3 linked regions of the Nitrosospira lacus genome follow. The main gene of each other region encodes a partner of the protein of the gene in region 3 in a complex. Links are inferred from orthologs where the notes say so. Each region holds a gene or a part of one and is shown on either strand. Other genes may lie near its edges. The genes, in order: pnp, eno and EBAPG3_RS12660.

What was found.
Region 1: the proteins of EBAPG3_RS12660 (region 3) and pnp are in contact, whole or in part, in a cryo-EM structure (PDB 9QH0), measured with the Escherichia coli proteins. The link is inferred for Nitrosospira lacus from one-to-one orthologs.
Region 2: the proteins of EBAPG3_RS12660 (region 3) and eno are in contact, whole or in part, in a solved structure (PDB 2FYM), measured with the Escherichia coli proteins. The link is inferred for Nitrosospira lacus from one-to-one orthologs.

What each region holds. Positions count from the first base shown.
Region 1 is NZ_CP021106.3:807,293-812,481, forward strand. Bases 2,213-5,189 are described here. They hold pnp (polyribonucleotide nucleotidyltransferase), read left to right. Parts: upstream 2,213-2,635; coding sequence 2,636-4,744; downstream 4,745-5,189. Other genes in these bases: rpsO (30S ribosomal protein S15), read left to right, coding at 2,229-2,498; dksA (RNA polymerase-binding protein DksA), read right to left, coding at 4,864-5,189. In the rest of the region: shc (squalene--hopene cyclase), read left to right, coding at 1-1,286; EBAPG3_RS03605 (phosphorylase family protein), read left to right, coding at 1,283-2,014. UniProt on the Escherichia coli protein: Involved in mRNA degradation. Catalyzes the phosphorolysis of single-stranded polyribonucleotides processively in the 3'- to 5'-direction. Also involved, along with RNase II, in tRNA processing.
Region 2 is NZ_CP021106.3:1,738,257-1,743,372, reverse strand. The notes cover bases 2,213-5,116. They hold eno (phosphopyruvate hydratase), read right to left. Parts: upstream 4,355-5,116; coding sequence 3,071-4,354; downstream 2,213-3,070. Other genes in these bases: EBAPG3_RS07735 (CTP synthase), read right to left, coding at 4,656-5,116; ftsB (cell division protein FtsB), read right to left, coding at 2,452-2,778. Outside these bases: EBAPG3_RS07770 (response regulator), read left to right, coding at 1-202; nickel-responsive transcriptional regulator NikR, read right to left, coding at 269-730; EBAPG3_RS07760 (YaeQ family protein), read left to right, coding at 1,057-1,608; EBAPG3_RS07755 (LapA family protein), read right to left, coding at 1,716-2,102. UniProt on the Escherichia coli protein: Catalyzes the reversible conversion of 2-phosphoglycerate (2-PG) into phosphoenolpyruvate (PEP). It is essential for the degradation of carbohydrates via glycolysis.
Region 3 is NZ_CP021106.3:2,777,534-2,783,052, forward strand. What follows is about bases 1-3,307. They hold EBAPG3_RS12660 (Rne/Rng family ribonuclease), read left to right. Parts: upstream 1-305; coding sequence 306-3,107; downstream 3,108-3,307. Outside these bases: EBAPG3_RS12665 (low molecular weight protein-tyrosine-phosphatase), read right to left, coding at 3,376-3,876; EBAPG3_RS12670 (alpha-amylase family glycosyl hydrolase), read left to right, coding at 4,144-5,519. UniProt on the Escherichia coli protein: Endoribonuclease that plays a central role in RNA processing and decay. Required for the maturation of 5S and 16S rRNAs and the majority of tRNAs. Also involved in the degradation of most mRNAs.

The sequences.
Region 1 (5,189 bases), 2.0 Mb from region 3 along the record:
AGCGGGGTTATTTTTCGGTCCGCACGCGATTGAATCGGTTATTTTTGCTGATTGAGCGCATCGCCTCGCCTTTCGAGCCATTCATTCCACCTTTTCTGCGTCGCATCGCATTAAAGCGTGCGGAGCACTGGATAGTGGAGCGGCTTAACGGTGAGTGCGGACTGGGAGCGATCTTTCCGGCGATGGTAAATGCCAGCGAAGCGCTGGCATTGCTGGGCTATCCCTATGAGCATCCGTATCGAGAGCAATGCCGCAGGGCACTCAGGGGACTGCTGGTGGATGAAGGCGAACGCGTATGGTGTCAGCCATGCACATCGCCGGTATGGGATACCGTGTTGACGAGTCTTGCATTACAGGAGGGTATGGGTATAGACGAGAAGCCCATCCGCAAGGCTCTCGACTGGCTGATTCCCAATCAGATACTCGACGCACCCGCCGACTGGCAGGAAGAGCATCCCGGCCTGAGCGGCGGTGGATGGGCTTTTCAGTACGCCAACCCTCATTACCCGGATCTGGATGACACCGCTGCGGTTGGATGGGCATTGCATCAGGCGGATCCGCAAGCTTATCGCGAAAGCATCGTACGCGCGGCGGACTGGCTCGCGGGCATGCAGTCCAGCAACGGTGGTTTTGCGGCTTTCGACAGCGACAATACCTATTACTACCTGAACGAAATTCCGTTTGCCGACCATGGTGCCCTGCTTGATCCCCCCACCAGCGACGTCACTGCCCGCTGTACAGGTTTTCTGGCGCTACACGGTGACTCCCGGCATAAGGATGCGGTGGAACGGGGGTTGGCCTACCTGTTCCGCGAGCAGGAGCCCAGCGGAGCTTGGTTCGGGCGCTGGGGGAGCAATTATATATACGGTACTTGGTCGGTACTGGAAGCTTTCCGGTTGGCGCGTGTGGATTCTGGACACCTTGCTGTTCGCCGCGCGGTACAGTGGTTAAAATCCGTGCAACGCGATGATGGAGGCTGGGGTGAGGGCAACGATTCGTACTCGGAACCCCAAAAAGCGGGATATTTCGAGACGAGTACATCTTTCCAGACGGCTTGGGCGCTGCTCGGTCTGATGGCAGCAGGTGAGGGACAAAGCCATGAAGTATCACGTGGCATAGCCTACCTGTTGCATGAGCAGGATAGCGATGGCCTGTGGCATGAACCCTGGTTTACCGCCCCGGGCTTCCCGCGAGTTTTCTATCTTAAATATCATGGGTACACGAGTTATTTTCCGTTGTGGGCTTTGGCTAGATTTCAGGCGCTGACCCGGAAACCTCCTGCGTGAAGGGAGTGGGTATCGTCACCGCAATGCGGGTGGAGGCTCGGTGCGTTACTTCACTCCACTTGCCGTTTAACAAAAGAATCAGCCTGGGAGAAAGCGCGGCGATATGGCTCTGCGGTATAGGCGCGGAGGCGGCTCGCGAAGCGGCGGACGGCCTGAGAGCAGGCGGGGCTACTGCCCTCATGAGTTTCGGGCTTGCCGGCGCATTGGATTCCAGTCTGCGGCCGGGCGATCTGGTGTTGCCAGAGTCGATTTATGGCGGACGCTTATTGCCCATTGATTTGGGCTGGCGTGCTCGCCTGCGGCAGCGACTTCCCGCCCGCTTGAGGGTGGCGGGTGGCATGCTGGCGGCGAGTACGCAGATGCTGACTTCAGCAACCGCAAAGCGTGAATTGGCACAGGCTACTGGAGCTTGTGCAGTGGATATGGAAAGCGGCGCAGTGGCGGAGGCCGCCGCGCATGCCGGGTTGCCATTCCTGACGGTGCGCGCAATCTCGGACCCGGTGGAGTTTTCACCCCCTTCGATTCTGCTTGGCGCGATACGCCGCGACGGAAGTCCCGACTTGGCGCGCCTGCTGCCGTTATTGCTGCGGCGATCCGTGACGCTCGGCACGTTACTTCGTCTCGGGGTGGATTCCCGTGCTGCGTGCTCCACGTTAGCCACAGTGGTACGCTACGCAGACAGAGAAATGGGGCTCGCCTCGACGCGTTCCGCTCTTGAAACGGATTAGCGTGGAGAAAAATATGGAAATCCTGGGCGAATTCCTGCCACGCAAGTGGATTGCATCATTTATGGTAAAAAATATTTCATCATGGAAAATCAATGGGTGCCGCTTATTCAAATCACATCAGCAATAAAATAAAGTCATCAAATTGCTTGAGAATTCACGCTGTTAAAGAGTAAAATACCGGCCTTTCGTATCAGGCATTTAATGGAGAGTACGCATGCCAATCACAACCGATCAAAAAGCACAAGTGGTGCGCGAGTATCAGCGTGCCGTTGGAGATACGGGTTCTCCCGAAGTGCAAGTGGCGTTATTGACCACTCGTATCAATGATCTGGCAAATCATTTCAAGGCGCACGTCAAGGATCATCACTCCCGTCGCGGGTTATTGCGTATGGTCAGCCGCCGCCGCAAGTTGCTCGATTACCTCAAGCGCAGCAGCACTGATAGTTATCGTACGTTGATCGAGCGTCTCGGCTTGCGGAAATAGATTATCGATCCCTGATACGGGGAACTGCGGAGCACATGAAAACTCTTGTCCTTGCGATAGACGATAGGACGCATTTCATGCTGGAACGGATTAATCGCAGCAGGCGGGAACGATTTTTTCAAAAAAAGGGTAGTTAATTGAAATCAATCAAGAAAAGTATTACCTATGGGCGTCATCAACTAACGCTGGAGACCGGGGAGATAGCAAGACAAGCGCACGGGGCGGTGATGGTTACCATGGACGACACCGTGGTGCTGGTGACTGCGGTGGGCGCAAAAAATGCCAAGCAGGGTCAAGATTTTTTTCCGTTGACGGTGGATTACCAGGAAAGAAGCTATGCCGCGGGTAGAATACCCGGCAGTTTCTTTAAGCGTGAAGGCCGTCCTTCCGAAAAAGAAATTCTTACTTCCCGCCTTATTGATCGTCCCATCCGTCCCCTGTTTCCAGAACGTTTTTACAATGAAGTACAGATCGTGGCCACCGTCCTATCATCCGATAACGAGGTGGACGCGGATATACCCGCGCTGGTAGGCGCCTCGGCTGCGCTTGTGCTTTCCGGCATCCCCTTCGATGGTCCTATTGGCGCCGCGCGAGTCGGTTATATCAACGGGGAGTATGTCCTGAATCCCACCACGACCGAACTGAAGCAAACCCAGTTGAATCTGGTGGTAGCGGGTACGCAACAAGCTGTGCTGATGGTGGAATCTGAAGCATTGGAATTATCCGAAGACATCATGCTGGGGGCGGTCATGTACGGTCATCAGCAAATGCAGGCGGTAATCAGCGCCATCAATGAATTGGCCGACGAGGCAGGTGTTACCGCATGGGACTGGATACCTGCGGAAACGGATACCGCGCTGACCGATAAAATTGCGGAGCTGGCGGAAAAGGATTTGCGCGGTGCATTCCAATTGAAGCAGAAACAGGCAAGATCCGAGGCCATAGATAACATCTGGAGAAAAGTTTTTGCTGAAGTCGGAGTCGACACAGAAGATGGGCCGGATGGGCAGGCTGTAAAGGAGGCTTGCTTTGCTCTCGAATCAAAAATAGTGCGTTCCCAGATTCTCGATGGCGAGCCTCGCATAGATGGGCGAGATACGCGTACCGTTCGTCCCATTACGATCCGCAATGGTTTGTTACCCCGCACTCATGGCTCCGCCTTGTTTACTCGCGGAGAAACCCAAGCGCTGGTGATTGCAACCTTGGGCACAGGGCGGGACGAACAAAAAATCGATGCCTTGCAGGGAGATTATTCCGAGCGTTTCATGCTTCACTACAATATGCCGCCCTATGCAACGGGCGAAACGGGTCGTGTAGGCACGCCCAAGCGCCGCGAAATCGGGCATGGACGGCTGGCCAAAAGAGCCTTGGTTGCGGTACTGCCTTCTGCCGAGGAGTTTGGGTATTCGCTAAGGGTCGTATCGGAGATTACCGAGTCGAATGGTTCGAGTTCCATGGCGTCGGTCTGCGGTGGCTGTCTTGCGTTAATGGATGCTGGCGTGCCATTGAAAGCGCATGTGGCGGGTATTGCCATGGGGCTCATTAAAGAGGGCAACCGCTTTGCGGTGCTGACCGATATTCTCGGGGATGAAGATCACTTGGGTGATATGGACTTCAAAGTGGCGGGTACCGAGAAAGGTATCACCGCCCTGCAGATGGATATCAAGATTCAGGGTATCACCAAGGATATTCTGCTTGCCGCGCTGATACAGGCCAAGGAAGGACGCATCCACATTCTTCAAATTATGAAGCAGGCGCTGCCTTCAACGCGCGAAGATATTTCCGAACATGCGCCGCGTATCATTAAAATTAAAATCAATCCCGAAAAAATCCGTGATGTAATTGGCAAAGGTGGTGCGGTAATCCGTGCACTGACTGAAGAAACCGGAACTACCATCGATATCGCTGACGATGGCACCGTTATGATAGCCTGTATTAACGCCGAAGGCGGCGAGGTGGCAAAAAAACGTATTGAAGACATCACCGCCGAGGTGGAAGTGGGCAGAATATACGACGGGACCGTATTGAAACTTCTGGATTTCGGCGCGATTGTTAGCGTTCTTCCAGGCAAGGATGGTTTGTTGCATATCTCGCAAATTGCCAACGAGCGTGTCAATAGTGTCGCCGATCATCTCAAGGAAGGTCAAGCGGTGCGGGTCAAGGTCCTGGAGGCCGACGACAAGGGACGGCTACGTCTTAGCATGAAGGCAGTCGCCATGGAGGGTGCTGATAGCACTGCTTCATAAGCTCCTTTTTACGACTAGTCATAAAAAAAGCCTCTATCAGATAGAGGCTTTTTTTTCATGGAAAAGATAATTTGTGACAACAGGCAGATAATACAAACCTGTGGAAAACACCATCAATTTTATTTGGCTACTTGTTTTTCCCTTATCTCATCGAGAGTCTTGCAGTCGATGCAGAGAGTAGCAGTGGGGCGGGCTTCAAGGCGCTTCAGGCCAATTTCAATCCCGCAACTATCGCAATAACCATAATCGCCAGCGTCTATTTTGGCAATGGTCTCATCAATTTTCTTGATCAACTTGCGTTCGCGGTCACGATTGCGTAATTCCAGCGCCATATCCGACTCCTGACTGGCCCGATCGTTAGGGTCGGCAAAAATAGTCGCTTCATCCTGCATGGTATGCACCGTGCGATCTATATCCTGTCCTAATTCGGTTTTAATACCTTCCA
Region 2 (5,116 bases), 1.0 Mb from region 3 along the record:
GCCGCATTCCACGCTTTCCGATCGGGAACTCAATGTCCTCAAGCTTATCGCCCTCGGCGTATCTTTAATCGAAATTTCGCAAAAACTGGCGTTAAGCTCTAAAACCGTGAGTACTTACCGCGCCCGCATCCTGGAAAAAATGAACATGCAGAACAATGCCCAATTAATCCGCTATGTGGCCGAGCACAAATTGCTGGAATAGCCAGTTTATGCCAATATGATATCAGGTATTTGGAGCCGCTTTGCCCGTATTGCTTGATTTCGCTAATCACGCAAGAGCGGCACTATGAACATGCAGTACTGAATCAGGAGAATACTGCTCTTGTTCGATCTCGATCGGCAAAAGATGCAGCCTGCCATGCCGTACCCCGCGTGTAGCGATAATATGATTGGCAAAATCTTTTACATTCTTGATAGTCCCGCTTAGAACGGTTACTTCCAGGCAATTGTCATGATCCATGTGCACATGCATAGTCGATAGCGTGAGGTCATGATGATCATGTTGCACCGCGGTAAGCGAGCTGGCCAGTTCACTCTCATGATGACTGTATATATAGCTGAGCGTGGCAATACAGTGACCTTCGGCATGATCCTCCGAGTGGGCGGTATCAAGCAGGTCTCGTATCAGGTCACGCATGGCTTCCGAGCGATTGAAATAACCGCGCTTATGCATTACAGCATCAAACTGCTTGGCGAGTTGATTATTAAGCGATATGGTAAGACGTTCCATGTTTAACTTCTCCGGGATTTATTGGTTTGCACAATAACTTCTTTTATTGATCGGAATTTATTTTGCGCATTTATCGTTTATTCTTAGGAGTTGTGTCAGGATCGTTGGCCAGCTCGACGGCAGTCTCGGTATAAAAGTCGTCGATCGCATGCCTGAGAGCTCTGATATATGACTTGCAACCGGGTAAAAAGTAACATGCAGATCAATGAGCGTCTGTCAGGGAATGTTAAAACATGATGTAAGCGTAGATGAATGTCTTGTCAGGGATTCCCTACATGGATTAACGATTCTGAATTATCAAATAGTGCATAACGACTTCTACTAATATGGCTCTTGGAGCAACCATTTTTAAAGCCGATCTGCAAATTGCGGACCTGGATCGCAATTATTATCGGGATCACGCGCTCACGCTCGCCCGCCATCCGTCGGAAACCGATGAGCGCATGATGGTGAGATTACTGGCCTTCGCGCTCCACGCCCATGAAGCACTGTCATTTGGCAATGGTCTGAGCACATGTGATGAACCCGACCTCTGGCAAAGGGATTTGACGGGGGCCATCGAATTCTGGATAGATGTGGGCCTTCCGGATGAGAAACTGGTCCGCAAAGCCTGTGGCCGCGCCAGGCAGGTGTTCATTTACACCTATGGCGGCCGTATTGCCGACACGTGGTGGAGTCAATGCCGCGGCAAACTCGAACAGATCAGGAACCTGACCGTAATCAATCTGCCACTTGAAGCCAGCCGGGCCATCGCAAATCAGGCGCAACGCGGTATGCGCTTAAGCTGTACTATTCAGGATAAGCAAATCTGGCTTGCCGACGGCGCTGAATCCGTGCTGATCGAACTGATAACGGTAAAGAACACGCCGCCCGCCTGAATGGCGGTTTGAGTCGTTCGGCCGCCTTGCCGCACCGCAGCGAGGTAACCGCGCTCCCGTCCCGCAGCCGGCTGACAACCCCGGGGCGATCATGCATGTGTAATGATTCATTCTTCGGGTTTTCCAGGGCCTCCCAGTAACAGGGACCTTAAGCCGGGGAAGCGTTGCGGCTCTTCCTGAAGCGGTCTTGGCGCCAGCCTCTCGAGCTCGGCTTCCAGTTCGACAATACGCCGCTCCAGCACTATTTTGTCCTGTTCCAGGCGCGAAACCTGACTTCGAAGCCGCGCACGCGCCCATCGGCTCTTTATCATGCTCGGCGATGACAGCAGTCCGGCAATGAGCACCCCCAGACCCATGGCGAGCAGCAGCACCAGAGCCAGAGAACCATCAAAGCTCCACAAGGCCATGGACACCGTCACCGGCACGTTGTTCTGCAGAGCGAACCCCACAACGCCTATGGCGAGGGCAATACCCACTATTAGAAGCAGATGCATGGTTTTATCCCGCTATTTGATTGCCATCACTGGAAAGGTTTCAGTTGCCCCGGTTTTTCTGGTCGAAAGAGTATAAGGCGGATCGTCCATGAAGCAAGAATAGCAAGAATACGATGACTCTTCCATGCTGGCCACCAGGCTGTCAGACTTGAGAACCGAAGCGGAGAATCGGACTGAGAGGGAAGGACGGATTTCGGGGTGGCGGGAAAATGCCATGAATCTCGTTGCGAAGGTAATCGGGAAGACCCGGTCCAAACCAGCAACGGCCTGCTTGAATGCCGCTGGTATTGGCTTGCGCTGACGTGGCGTAAGTGCGGACTGCCCTGTAAAACAGAGGCGTATCGGCTCTTTACTGCCTCAAGGGTTCTTCACCCATCTTGTCAGCCTGCAAGGTATTTTTTTTATCTTCCAGCAGGTGGAAAAAAATTTCATCTTTCCTGATCATGCCCAGTTCGCTACGGGCACGCTCTTCGATGGCGTCGGACCCCTGCTTGAGATCGCGCACTTCCGCGTCCAGCGTGGTGTTTCGGATTTGCAATTTCTGGTTGATTTCATGCTGTGACAGCAGTTGCTGATCAAACTCCCATACTTTCAGCCAACTTCCCTTGCCCAGCCATAGCGGATACTGCAGCAGGGCAATCAAGGCAATAAGTATAAGACTCAGCAGTACTTTCACTTGAATATCTCTGGCAGTCTGTCGGACTTGAAGAATCGAAGCGAAAAAATGGCTGGGCGAGGACAGATTTTGACGATCTTGAAGGCCAATAGTTGCTCTATTGGCCGAAAAAGCGGTGAAATATGAACCGGCCAGACGCTTTGCAGCCCATTTTCTTTAAATCCGGCAGGCTGCCGGCAATCACCATTTACACGAGTGACTCCTGCCTGCCCCCCCCCCGCTTTCACCGGAACTTGCCTTGCCTGCATGCTTCAAGGAGTTGGCGCTAACTCCTTGGATTACGGGAATGCCCTTATCGCAGCTGGTAGTAGGCGCCCCGTCCCGGGTAGCTTGCGGCGTCACCGAGATCTTCCTCTATGCGCAGCAGCTGGTTGTATTTGGCCAGCCGGTCAGAGCGGGACAGCGAACCAGTCTTGATTTGCAGCGCGTTGGTGGCGACAGCGATATCAGCGATGGTGGTATCTTCGGTTTCGCCGGAACGATGCGAAATCACCGACGTATAGCCCGCCCGCTTCGCGGTCTCTATGGCGGCAAAGGTTTCGGTAAGCGTGCCGATCTGGTTGACTTTGATAAGGATGGAATTCGCGATCCCTTGTGCTATGCCTTCTTTGAGGATGCCGCTATTGGTCACGAAGATGTCATCCCCGACCAGTTGCACCGATTTTCCAAGTCTGCCGGTCAGCAGCTTCCAGCCATCCCAGTCGTGCTCGCTCATGCCGTCCTCGATGCTGATGATAGGATACTTGTCGACCCAGGAAGCGAGGTAATCGACAAATTGCGCGGAGCTCAGGCTCAATCCGTCCGATGCCAGATGGTATTTCCCGTCACGGAAGAATTCCGAGCTGGCGCAATCCAACCCGATGGCCACATCCGGGCCCGGCAAATAACCCGCCTTCTCGATGGCCTCCACGATCAGTTGCAACGCCGCCTCGTTGTTAGCCAGGCTTGGAGCGAATCCGCCTTCGTCGCCCACTGCCGTGTTAATCCCCCTGCCGTCCAGCAGGCTCTTCAATGTATGAAATATTTCGGCGCCGCAACGCAACGCTTCGCGAAAACTTTGCGCCCCCAAGGGAATAATGACGAACTCCTGCATGTCGAGCCTGTTATTGGCATGGGCACCGCCATTGACGATATTCATCATGGGCACGGGCATGGACATCGATCCGGCGCCTCCCAGATAGCGATATAAAGGCAACCCCGATTCCTCCGCCGCAGCTTTTGCCACCGCCAGTGAAACCGCAAGAACCGCGTTGGCGCCGAGTCTTGATTTATTGCCGCTGCCGTCGAGATCAATCAGCGTCCGGTCAATAAAAGTCTGCTCCATGGCATCCAGCCCCATGATGGCTTCGGCAATCTCGGTATTGACGTTTTCCACCGCTTTCAACACGCCCTTGCCGAAATAGCGCTGAGCATCCCCATCGCGCAATTCGACCGCTTCCCGAGTACCGACGGACGCGCCGGAAGGCACGGCAGCCCTCCCCAGTACGCCGGATTCGAGCAACACATCCGCTTCAACGGTGGGGTTGCCGCGTGAATCAAGAATTTCACGCGCGATGACATCTACAATTGCACTCATACTGTTTTTCCCTGGGTCATTTATTTAAATTTATTAAGTTTTCCGTAGGATGGGTGGCGTCCAGTGCAACCCATCATTCAGCTTGTTTCAACCCTCACCGTCCCGTCGCTTGCTTCATCCCTTCCGGCTCAAGCCTTGAGGCAGACCGGCTTCAGCGTAACGGCGGGGCATGCAAGGGGATCAGTCGGCGATGTGGCGCAAGTTTTGACGGGCAACGACCGTGCATTACCCATCCTGCATGGGCACCAGACCGGAATGGTTCATAGGCAATATATAAAACTTTATTAAAACTGTTGGGTACTTAGGCGATGTTTTTCAATTTACCTGGAGCTATCGCCTCTGACGCGACATGCTTTTCCGCGAAATCAATGGCCGCTTTGATAAATGCCGTGAACAATGGATGACCCGATTTGGGCGTGGAGGTAAATTCCGGATGGAACTGGCAGGCGACGAACCAGGGATGCTCGGTTTGCGGCAACTCGACCATTTCACATAAGCCTTCCCCCGCCGACACGGCGCCTATGCGCAGCCCCGCCTGCTCCAATCGGGGAATATATTCATTGTTGACTTCATAACGATGGCGATGGCGTTCTATGATTTTATCCGCTCCATAAATTTTCCTTACCAGCGATCCGTCTTTCAGCACGCATTCCTGTCCGCCCAGCCGCATGCTGCCACCGAGATCCGACTTGGCGTCGCGAACTTCCAGTTGTCCCTCACGCGTATGCCATTCGGTGGTCAGGGCAATGACCGGGTAGGGGG
Region 3 (5,519 bases):
CAATAAAGTAGCGATGGTAATTGATTTGCGCGCTCAAAGCACACGTAGATTTCAGTTTTCAGTTTCGTAGCGTCCGCTTGCCGGAATAGCCATAGTCGAAACCTGATTGAAACTTAATTTTCCGGTTCTGCTTGGAAAGAAAGCAGGACCCCCAGTGACAAGCCAGAGAAATAGTCATCTTTAACAAGCAGCCCGACACCATGATCAAAGTTGCCTGACTAAAAAAGTTCTCGTATACGTGCGTCGGACACAGTCTCCCTCGCGCGTAGGCTGTCTGCCCGTGACCAGAGCGCGGGAGGCATAAAATGAAACGTATGTTATTTAATGCGACACAGCCGGAAGAACTCCGTGTCGCCATTGTAGACGGTCAGAAGCTTATTGATCTCGACATTGAATCCGCCGGCAAGGAACAACGCAAGAGCAATATTTACAAGGCAGTCATCACCCGTCTCGAGCCCAGTCTCGAAGCCGCCTTTGTTGAGTATGGCGGCGAACGCCACGGTTTTCTTCCATTCAAGGAAATTTCCCGCTCTTACTTCAAGGACAATGCCGATCCGGCCCGTGTTCGCGTTCAGGATGTGCTCCATGAAGGTCAGGAACTCATCGTACAGGTGGATAAGGACGAACGCGGAACTAAAGGTGCTGCGCTTACTACCTATATCTCGCTGGCGGGCCGCCATCTGGTTCTGATGCCCAACAATCCGCGCGGCGGCGGTGTGTCACGCCGCATCGAAGGCGAAGATCGGGCGGAACTGCGTGACGTAATGTCACAATTGAATGTCCCTCCGGGCATGAGTATTATCGCCCGCACCGCGGGAATAGGACGCAGTGAAGAAGAACTGCAGTGGGATCTGAATTATCTGCTACAACTGTGGCGGGCCATTGAAGATGCCTCAAAAAATCAAAGCGGCGCTTTCCTGATTTACCAGGAAAGCAGTCTTGTGATCCGCGCCATCCGTGATTACTTTCATCAGGAGATCGGCGAAATCCTGATTGATACCGAAAGCATCTATGAGCAGGCCTGTCAGTTCATGAGTCATGTCATGCCCGCCAACGTTAGCCGCGTCAAGCTCTATCGCGACGATGTACCGTTATTTTCACGTTTCCAGATCGAGCACCAAATTGAAACGGCCTATTCACGCCAGGTGACGCTACCCTCGGGCGGCGCAATCGTTATCGACCATACCGAAGCCTTGGTATCGGTCGATGTAAATTCCGCACGTGCCACGCGCGGATCCGATATCGAGCAAACCGCGCTGAACACCAATTTGGAGGCCGCCGATGAAATTGCACGGCAATTGCGCCTGCGTGACTTGGGCGGATTGGTGGTAATTGACTTTATCGATATGGAAATCACGCGCAATCAGCGGGAGGTGGAGAATCGGCTGCATGAATCACTACGTTATGATCGTGCTCGCGTGCAGATGGGTAAGATTTCCCGTTTTGGCCTGCTCGAATTGTCGCGCCAGCGCTTGCGCCCTTCGCTGGGTGAGAGCAGTTACATTTCTTGCCCGCGTTGCCATGGCACAGGACACATTCGTGGTACCGATTCCTCCGCATTGCATATCCTCCGGATCATCCAGGAGGAGGCGATGAAGGAGAACACCGCCGTGCTTCACGCCCAGGTACCGGTTGATGTCGCCACCTATCTGCTGAATGAAAAACGGGCGGAAATACATGCCATCGAAGCACGATTGAAGGTAAATGTCATATTAATTCCAAACATTCACCTGGAGACACCGAACTACAATATCACCCGTTTGCGCCATGACGATGTAAAGCTTGGTGAAGTTCAAACCAGCTATCAAATGGTAGAGAAACCGGCACAGGAAATTGCTCTGCCGTCGGCCGCACAGGAAGCCAAACCCGCACGGCAGCAGGCAGCGGTGCGCGGCATCACGCCATCACAGCCGGCTCCGGTGCGCGAGCAAAAACCGCCGCACCGGGAACCCCAGCAACTCTCGTTTCTGGATAAGATATTTGGCTGGTTCAAGCAAATGAGTGGTGAAGAAAGGAAAGTTCACCCGGAACAGGTCACGACCCACCCCCAGCGGCCGGAGCGCGGACGCGGGCGACGCGATCGCGTCCGTGAGGGACGCGATGGTGATTACAATGAAAAACTGCCACGTGGCAATCAGCGCGCACGTGACGAGCGCGGCGGCGAGGCTCCGGGTGTTTCGGGTCCAGCCAGGGAAACAGCGGCTCAGCGGCCCGAGCGTGGCGAAGCCAAACTTCAGGGCGAACGATCCGCTCAAAAAAAACAGCAGCGCGCACCGCGTGAAGAGAAAATTCGGATCGACGCCAAGTTATCTGCGGGGGAAGAGCGACCAGCGACCGAAGATTCCTTGCAGCAAAGCGAGGACGGCGGACGCCGCCGGCGTCGTGGCGGAAGACAGCGTGATCGGGGTGAACGCTCAGAACGCATTCCGCACGAAAGTAAACAAGCCGGTGGGCGAGACCTCCCTCCACAGCAGGCGGGCAGTCAGGCTACGCTCGAAAAAAGCCTTCCACCGACGGCAGTCGCTATTCCTGAACCCATACAGGAGACATCAGAGCCTATTGTTGCTTCTTCTTCGCCTGCAATGGAGTTGCGCCCAGAACCGGAAACCACAACCACTCCCGCATCATTGCAAATGGAGAAGACTATACCCCCGGCAGCGGAGCCAGCAGTACAGGATGAATCATTGGAACCGCGCAGTATTCCGATACTGGTTGAGCCGGAAACCGCGTCAGGCATACAGCCGCCCACGCAGGAATCCGTTCTGGAGCCTTCGTCAGCCAATGCGCCCTCTTCCGCCACCGCGGTCCTGAAACCCTTCAAGAATGAAGCGGAAGTAGAGGATGAAATTCCTGTGCCAATGATCCAGTCAACATTCGTACCGGAACGGGTACAATCCCCGCAGCATCAAGCACCGCATGCAGCCGAAACACCGAATCTGGCTGAAAGTGGGTTGATAATGATAGAGACCACTCCGGAAAAAATAAGACCCACGGAGGCCAATGTGGTGGACGAACCGGCTCCGGCGGAGCGGCGGCGCAAAAGACCTGCTCCAACACCATTAGTGGAACATGATGAACCGTTAGTACAGATCGAGACACATAAATAGATAAGCATCCTTATCAGTAGATAAACAACCCCCTCCCCAAGGGGGCGGTACATTATTCATAATGCGTCGGCTGTTGCAACGCCGCAGGCGGAGGGAGTTTGTCCCAAGGAGATAAAAGGCGGAGAATTGCTTCCACCTTTTATCTCACCGTGAAGAGTCTTGCAGCAGATGGATTATGCAATTGCTCCCAAGGGACCGCTCAAAAGATAAGAATCAATTGGCGCAAGGAATCTTTACGAATCATCGCGCTAAACAAACAGATAAGCGGCTAACTGCGGAATTCAGGTTTTATTCCTTTTTCATTGCGAATTTCATCAAGCAGCCCACGCCCCGCTTCCTCTACCAAATTCAGGACGTGCTCAAAGCCCTGTTGTCCACCAAAATAAGGATCGGGTATCTCTGTTATACCTTCAGAAAACTGTTTGCTATATTGCATCAGCAGCCCTAGCTTGTGGCTGTATTGAGGCGGGCATTCCCGCTTGAGTACGGCAAGATTCCCCCTGTCCATCGCCAGAATATAATGATAAACCTCGAAATCCCTCTCATGTATCTGCCGTGCACGTAATTCCCTGGCGTCATAGCCTCGGCGCACGGCTGCTCTTTGGGCCCTTTCATCCGGCGGTTCGCCAATGTGAAAATCATGGGTACCGGCGGAATCGATATGAACCGCTTCTTCAAAACCGGCGGCCCTGACCTGGTGTCTGAACACCGCCTCCGCAGTGGGTGAACGGCAAATATTGCCCATGCAGACAAAAAGAACTTTAATCATCATATTTCCAATCAATACGTTACAATCCATTTTTCACACCCGGCACAGGGTATGCAAGTTCCTCATGAATCTGATTCACACCTGCTTGCTTATGAGAGAGCTGTGCCCATTCCAAAGTGTACCAAAGATGAGAGATAATTTGGGTGGACCAGAACGTCCGGCCGCATGCCCTGCGGCACAAGCTTCCTGATCGCGACCTTGTCAGGGATAATCAGCATGCAATGACCACGCTGGGCAAGGAATAAATCGAGAAGTAAGATAAAGCCTATGCCCCGCCCCCGATATCCCTCCCTGTTTCAGGTCAACACTCGTGTTTATTTGTCGGAGCACGCCGCCGGGTTAGCTCATCCGGCGACTCTGGATGACATTCCGGACCGTGCGCTGGACGAATGGGTCCAGGCTGGCTTCGACTTGATCTGGTTCCTCGGGGTCTGGCAGACAGGACCCGCTGGCCGACGAGTGTCGAAGTCCAACTCGGAATGGCTGAAGGAATTTCATCAGATACTCCCCGACTTACGCCCATCTGATATCTGTGGTTCCTGCTTCGCGATTCAAGACTATCGGGTGCATGATGAATTTGGTGGAAACGAGGCTCTCGACCGGCTCCGTCAGCGCCTTGGAAACCGCGGCCTGCGCCTGATTCTCGATTTCGTACCGAACCATACTGCACTCGATCATCCCTGGGTAAGTGAGCACCCGGATTACTATGTCTGGGGAAGCAAGAAACAGCTGGCTGCTGAACCACATAATTATTGCCGGACAGAGACGAGTGAAGGAGAACTTATTCTTGCCCATGGGCGCGATCCTTATTTCGCTGGCTGGCCGGACACACTCCAGTTGAACTACGGCAACCCCGCCGTCCGGCAGGCCATGAACAGGGAATTGCGGAGAATCGCCACCCAATGCGACGGCGTGCGCTGCGATATGGCGATGCTGGTGCTGCCCGAAGTCTTCGAAAGGACATGGGGGATTGCCGCGGAGCCCTTTTGGCCATGGGTGACAAAGACCGTTCGTGATGAAATCACGGATTTTCTATTTCTCGCCGAAGTGTACTGGGACCTGGAATCGATGCTCCAACAGCAGGGATTTGACTATACCTATGACAAGCGGCTTTATGATCATCTGCATGAAATGCACGTACCCCCGCTACGGAAACACTTCCTGACCAGCCTGAATTTCCAGGACAAACTGGTGCGTTTCCTTGAAAACCATGACGAGCCGCGCGCGGCGGCAGCCTTCTCTCCGGAAACCCACCGCCCGGCGGCGATCATCACGTATCTGGCACCGGGATTGCGTTTTTTCCATCAGGGGCAATTCGAGGGCTGCAAGATACGAGTTCCGGTCCATTTGCGGCGGAGACCGGCGGAGCCAGTGGATCATGCTCTCGCCGAATTCTATGCGGCACTGCTTGAGTGCGTGCGAGTTCCGGTCTTTCGAGAAGGCGAGTGGCGGTTGCTCGAGTGCCGTCCCGCTTGGGATGGCAACTGGACCTCAGACTGCTTCGTCGCCTATTCCTGGATTGGAAAGGACGGAGAAAGGAGCTTGGTTGCAGTCAACTACTCGGATCACCAAAGCCAGTGTTATGTCGTAATTCCGTGGATCGGCCTCGAAGGACAAATGTGGCAACTGAGCGATCGAATGGG